2 regions of the Pseudomonas sp. F-14 TE3623 genome follow, and region 1 is predicted to be linked to the other one. Evidence: predicted binding sites of a transcription regulator. Region 1 holds the regulator's gene; the other holds the start of a gene.

Region 1 (3,409 bases):
CTGCCGAACGATCAAGAGCAGCCTATCCGCATTCAGGCCGACGATGCCCAACTGGACGACAAGAATGGCGTTGCCACTTATAAAGGCGATGTAATCATTACGCAGGGCTCGATGAAGGTCACCGGTAACACCGTGACCATCACCCGCACCCCGGCCGGCGACATCGACGTGGTGACTTCGGTGGGCAACCTCGCCTACTTCGAGCAACTGCAAACGGCGGGCGACACCAAGCCTGTTCAGGGTTACGGAGTGACAATTCAGTACCACGCCTCGCAAAACCGCGTCGTGCTGATCGATCGCGCCAAAGTCATCGACAAAGACAACAACGTCACCCAAGGCGAGAAAATCGTCTACGACACAGTCAAAAAGCTTGCGAGTGCCGGTCGTGCCACGGGTAACAAGGTTACCGAGGAGCGTCCTCGCATCGACATGGTGATCCAGCCGAAGAAGAAAACCGACGAGCAAAAGGCCCAGTAATGGCAACTCTGAAAGCTCAGCATCTGGCCAAGAGCTACAAGAGCCGTCAGGTCGTGCGCGACGTCAGCCTGTCCATTGACAGCGGTCAGATCGTCGGCCTGCTTGGCCCTAACGGCGCCGGTAAAACCACCTGCTTCTACATGATTGTCGGCTTGGTACAGGCCGATCAGGGCCGTGTACTGATCGATGACCTGGACGTCAGCCACCAGCCGATGCACGGTCGTGCGAAGGCGGGTATCGGCTATCTTCCGCAAGAAGCGTCGATCTTCCGCAAACTGTCGGTGGCCGACAACATCATGGCCATCCTCGAGACTCGCAAGGAACTCGACAAGGCCGGTCGTCGCCAAGAGCTGGAAAGCCTGCTGCAGGAATTTCACATCCACCACATCCGCGACAACCTCGGCATGAGCCTGTCCGGTGGTGAACGCCGCCGCGTGGAAATCGCCCGGGCACTGGCCACCAATCCGAAATTCATCCTCCTAGACGAACCCTTCGCCGGTGTGGACCCGATTTCGGTGGGCGACATCAAGCAGATCATTCATCATCTCAAGGCCAAAGGCATTGGTGTGCTGATCACGGACCACAACGTCCGTGAAACCCTGGATATCTGCGAAACCGCCTACATCGTCAACGATGGTCAACTGATCGCTGAAGGTGACTCCGCCACCATCCTAGCCAATGAACTGGTCAAGGAAGTGTATCTGGGTCATGAGTTCCGCCTGTAAGCACTCAGGTGCCCGGGTCGCCGAGAGAGCGCTCACTTCAATAAAAAATCAATAACTTTTTATTGTTACAGCGCTCTAGGCAAACACTTCAGTTTCGGGCATATAATTTGCTTATGTTTGGCGCTTCGGCGCCCTGTAGTGGATGGCGCATGTGCGCCGGCGAATAAGGTGTTAAGCCCCTGCCATGAAACCATCGCTAGTCTTGAGAATGGGCCAGCAGCTGACGATGACACCGCAGCTGCAACAGGCCATCCGCCTGCTCCAATTGTCGACCCTGGACCTGCAACAGGAAATCCAGGAGGCCCTGGAGTCCAATCCGATGCTCGAACGCCAGGAAGAAGGCGACGACTTCGATAACGCAGACCCCTTGGCCGATAGCGCCGAACAGAAACCCAACGCCGACATTCAGGAACCCTCCTACCAGGAAACCGCCCCGACGGTGGATAACCTCGAGGAAGGCGACTGGAACGAACGAATTCCCAACGAGTTGCCCGTCGACACGGCCTGGGAGGACGTCTACCAGACCAGCGCCAGCAGCCTGCCGAGCAATGATGATGACGAGTGGGATTTCACCACCCGCACATCAGTCGGTGAAAGCCTGCAAAGCCATTTGCTCTGGCAGCTGAACCTGGCACCGATGTCCGACACCGATCGTCTGATCGCCGTAACCCTGATCGACTGCATCAACAATCAGGGCTACCTGGACGAAACCCTCGAGGAAATCCTCGAAGCGTTCGACCCGGAACTGGACATCGAACTGGACGAAATCGAAGCCGTCCTGCACCGCATTCAACAATTCGAACCCGCTGGCATCGGCGCCCGCAACCTCGGTGAATGCCTGCTGCTGCAACTGCGCCAGCTGTCCGCCAAGACCCCTTGGCTGGCCGAGGCCAAGCGTTTGGTCACCGATTACATCGACCTGCTCGGCAGCCGCGACTACAGCCAGCTGATGCGCCGCATGAAGCTCAAGGAAGATGAGCTGCGCCAGGTCATCGAATTGGTCCAGAGCCTCAACCCACGCCCGGGCTCACAGATCGAGTCCACTGAAGCCGAATACGTCGTTCCCGACGTGATTGTGCGCAAGGACAACGAGCGCTGGCTGGTGGAGCTGAATCAGGAATCTGTGCCACGCCTGCGGGTCAATGCCCAATACGCCGGCTTCGTGCGCCGCGCTGATACCAGCGCTGACAACACCTTCATGCGTAACCAGCTGCAGGAAGCTCGCTGGTTCATCAAGAGCCTGCAAAGCCGCAATGAAACCCTGATGAAAGTCGCCACCCAGATCGTCGAGCATCAGCGCGGCTTTCTTGAATACGGTGACGAAGCCATGAAGCCGTTGGTACTGCATGACATCGCCGAAGCGGTGGGTATGCATGAATCGACGATTTCACGGGTGACCACACAAAAATTCATGCATACCCCACGGGGCATCTATGAACTGAAATACTTTTTTTCCAGCCACGTCAGTACCTCCGAAGGCGGTGAATGCTCGTCCACAGCGATCCGCGCGATCATCAAAAAACTGGTTGCTGCGGAAAATCAGAAAAAGCCGTTGAGTGACAGCAAGATCGCTGGTTTACTGGAGGCACAAGGCATTCAGGTAGCCCGTCGCACCGTCGCCAAGTACCGCGAATCCCTGGGGATCGCGCCTTCCAGCGAACGGAAGCGGTTGATGTAGCCGCCGGGCTCGCCACAGCGTTCCAGTGGCAGGCATTTCTGCCTGCCGCTTTATGCACTGGCAACGAAGGAGAAGCTGTATGCAAGTCAACATCAGTGGACACCAACTGGAAGTGACCGAACCCCTGCGCACCTACATCGGCGAAAAACTCGACCGATTGGAGAGGCATTTCGACAAGATCACCAATGTGCAAGTCACGATGAACGTCGAAAAACTGCTGCAGAAGATCGAAGCCACGCTGCATATTCCCGGCGGAGAAGTGGTCGCCAATGCCGAGCATACGGACATGTATGCCGCCATCGACCTGCTGACCGACAAGCTGGATCGCCAACTCAAAAAGCATAAGGAAAAGACCCAGAGCCTCCTCCAGGGCGCGACCGGTCGTTAACACCCCCAATCCATGATCCGACTAGAAACCATCCTGACCCCCGGCCGTTCCCAAGTGAACGCGCCGGGTGGCAGTAAAAAGAAAGCCCTCGAGCAAATTGCCAACCTTATCCACCGCGAAGTACCGGATCTGGAAATGCAG
Region 2 (3,409 bases), 1.3 Mb from region 1:
ACCGAATGCTGTGGCTGTTCTCGATCTGGCAGGATCTGCGGAACATCCTGCAATCGAATCCACGGCTGGTTATTCCAGTGCAGCAAACTCAACGACATTTCCGGCCAATTCAGCAGGCTCAGGATCGGGCGCTCTGTTGAGGTGGGTTGTTGGGCGTCTCTGAGCGCCGGCACCACGTCGTGGGTCAGCCATTCGCGCAGGCCTCGGTATTCGGGGCAGTAGTGGTAGACCAGTAATGCGTAGACACCGGATTCGCTGATCAGCAGTGTGTTTTCGACGGTGCCGTGGATGAGTGTCTGCAGATTCTGGTGCTGGTCGGGATCGAGTTTGCGTAGTGCTCGTTCGTCGAGGAAGAGCCTGAGCAATCGACCGAGGTCGCGGGCGCTGAACCAGGGTTGGTTTTCCAGGAGGAGGGCGTGGAGGTGGAGTTTGTGGCGGGTGAAGATGTGGGGGGTCAGGTAAGTGTCATCGCTATTCATTGATACAGCTCCTTTTGCTAAAGGGGCTGCCGTCAACCGTCGCCAAACGATTGGGTGGCAGCTGTACGCGGGTTGGCGAACCGGAGCAAAAGGAACCCGGCAGACCCGAAGATCTCCCACGCACAGCCGCCATGACTCGATATGGCGGAAATAAACCCGCCATCGGATGGTCGTTGTGCGCCTTAAGCTTCCGGGTCGCCAAACCCAGTGCTGAACATTCAGCAGAAGTGAGCTTAAGAACCGGGGCTTCACGGCGCAATCGGACGGCGGTGCTGATCTTTGTAGGAAGTTGCCGGGATGTTTGCGGGGCTTAAGATCAAAAGATCGCAGCCTTCGGCAGCTCCTACAGAGGTGGTCGTTCCAACGAGGGGCTGCTGGAACATCGTGGTGACTCTATCGCGAGCAGGCTCGCTCCCACATAGACCCCATTGTCAAAGGGGATCGGCGGGGTTACTCGGTCGGTGGATTGAGCTTCGCTTCCAGCTCCGCCACTTTCGCTTCAAGGCTCTCCAACCGTGCGCGGGTCCGCGCGAGCACAACCATCTGGCTATCAAACTCTTCCCGGCTCACCAAGTCTAGCTTGCTGAAGCCGCTCTGCAACAGAGCCTTGAACTGGCTTTCGATTTCGCTTTTCGGCAGTGGGGTGTCGCCGCTGAAGAGGCGGGAGGCGGTGCCGCTCAGGGCGTCGAGGAAGTCTTTGGGCGCGAGCATGGGAAATGTCCTGTCAACAATGGCGGGCAGTGTATCACGCAGTGTCTATAGTCAATCTCGGCGACTGCGATGCACGCTTTTCGCGCATATGGGTGGACGGCCGCGCACTGTTGTTGTGCGTAACTGTTGCGTCAATTGAGCGAAAGGGTCTGCGGCAGCGGCCAAGCACTTGAAATCAATGGGTTTTGGATAGATGGCAAGCTTTCTGCTTAGTCGCTGGTGACCCATGCACTGATGCAGTCGCTGTGACGAATGCAGTGCGCCAAGCGGAACGGGGGAAGTTTCGTGCGGAGTGGTTCGCTGGCGTCGGACGGGCAGGTAGGCCGACGATGCGTTACAAAGCCAGGCACTGCGCTTAGACTTGAGTCGGGTTTGTTTTCCTGGGGCAAGTCCACCAATTCGGGAGAGAGTTTTCATGAAGCTAGTCACTGCCATCATCAAGCCGTTCAAACTGGACGACGTGCGCGAGTCGCTGTCCGAGATCGGCGTGCAGGGCATTACCGTTACTGAGGTCAAAGGCTTCGGTCGGCAGAAGGGTCACACCGAGCTGTACCGCGGCGCGGAGTACGTGGTCGATTTTCTGCCCAAGGTGAAGATCGATGTCGCCATTGACGACAAGGATCTGGACCGGGTTATCGAGGCGATAACCAAGGCCGCCAACACCGGCAAGATCGGTGACGGCAAGATCTTCGTGGTCAATCTGGAACAGGCGATTCGCATCCGTACCGGCGAAACCGATACCGACGCAATCTAAGCCGCCACAAACCCAACGCCCCAGGAGAAAACAATATGACTCTGCGTAAATTCGCAGGGCTAGGAGCCCTGTTGTCCCTCGTAATGCCCGGCCTGGCCATGGCGGCAGACGAAGTGGCGGCCCCAGTCCTCAATTCCGGCGATACCGCCTGGATGATGACCTCGACAGCCCTTGTGCTGTTCATGACCATTCCCGGTCTCGCGCTGTTCTACGGCGGCATGGTTCGCTCGAAAAACATTCTTTCCGTGATGATGCAGTGCTTCGCCATTACCGGTCTGATCAGCATTCTGTGGGTCATTTATGGCTACAGCATTGCGTTCGACACCACCGGCATGGAGCAGGGCGTCGTCAACTTCAACTCGTTCTTCGGCGGCATGGGCAAGGCATTCCTCGCCGGTGTCACGCCTTCGAGCCTGACCGGCCCCGCGGCGTTGTTCCCCGAGGCGGTCTTCATTACCTTCCAGATGACTTTCGCCATCATCACCCCAGCGTTGATCGTCGGTGCTTTCGCCGAGCGGATGAAGTTCTCCGCCATGCTGATCTTCATGGGCATCTGGTTCACCCTGGTTTACGCACCGATTGCGCACATGGTCTGGTCCGGCAACGGCGGCCTGATGTGGGACTGGGGCGTACTCGACTTCGCCGGCGGCACCGTGGTGCACATCAACGCCGGTGTGGCCGGTCTGATTGCCTGCCTGGTGTTGGGCAAGCGTAAAGGTTTCCCGACCACCCCGATGGCTCCGCATAACCTCGGCTACACCCTGATGGGCGCCGCGATGCTGTGGGTCGGCTGGTTCGGCTTCAACGCCGGTTCTGCTGCCGCCGCTAATGGCACCGCCGGCATGGCGATGCTGGTCACCCAGATTGCCACCGCTGCTGCGGCGCTGGGCTGGATGTTTGCCGAGTGGATCACCCACGGCAAACCAAGCGCACTGGGTATCGCTTCGGGTGTTGTGGCCGGTCTGGTTGCAATCACTCCGGCAGCCGGCACCGTGGGCCCGATGGGCGCGCTGGTGATCGGTCTGGCGGCGGGCGTGGTGTGCTTCTTCTGCGCCACCACCCTGAAACGCAAACTCGGTTATGACGATTCCCTGGATGCCTTCGGTGTGCACGGAATTGGCGGTATCCTCGGCGCGATCCTGACCGGTGTGTTCGCGGCACCGGCCCTTGGTGGCTTCGGCCCAGTGACCGACATTGGTGCACAAGTCTGGATTCAGTGCAAAGGCGTGGGCTTCACGGTGATCTACACCGCGATCGTCACTTTCATCATCCTTAAGGTCCTGGACGCCGTCATGGGTCTGCGTGTCACCGAGGAAGAAGAAGCTGTCGGCATCGATCTGGCGCTCCACAACGAACGCGGCTACAACTTGTAAGCACGCGCATAAAAAAATTGCCCGGCTTGCCGGGCATTTTTTTGTCTGGAATTTGTCAGTGGAGGAAGGGCTGAAAGGTTTTTTCTGACACG

The links. The regulator sigma-54, encoded in region 1, starts transcription at its own class of promoters, with help from an activator protein. The targets are predictions, from matches to a motif close to ANTGGCATNNANNTTGCTNT.
Positions count from the first base shown of each region.
Region 2: a site for sigma-54 is predicted at 1,383-1,402, ahead of glnK (P-II family nitrogen regulator). Genes of this name have one in related genera too.

Region 1 covers NZ_JBRJHM010000001.1:1,715,977-1,719,385, reverse strand. The annotation lists gene lptA (lipopolysaccharide transport periplasmic protein LptA) at 1-477, shown strand, start outside; gene lptB (LPS export ABC transporter ATP-binding protein) at 477-1,202, shown strand; gene AB7M29_RS07650 (RNA polymerase factor sigma-54) at 1,387-2,880, shown strand; gene hpf (ribosome hibernation-promoting factor, HPF/YfiA family) at 2,960-3,268, shown strand; gene ptsN (PTS IIA-like nitrogen regulatory protein PtsN) at 3,281-3,409, shown strand, end outside.
Region 2 covers NZ_JBRJHM010000001.1:435,216-438,624, reverse strand. The annotation lists gene AB7M29_RS02035 (BRO-N domain-containing protein) at 1-479, opposite strand, end outside; gene AB7M29_RS02030 (accessory factor UbiK family protein) at 930-1,190, opposite strand; gene glnK (P-II family nitrogen regulator) at 1,606-1,944, shown strand; gene AB7M29_RS02020 (ammonium transporter) at 1,980-3,317, shown strand.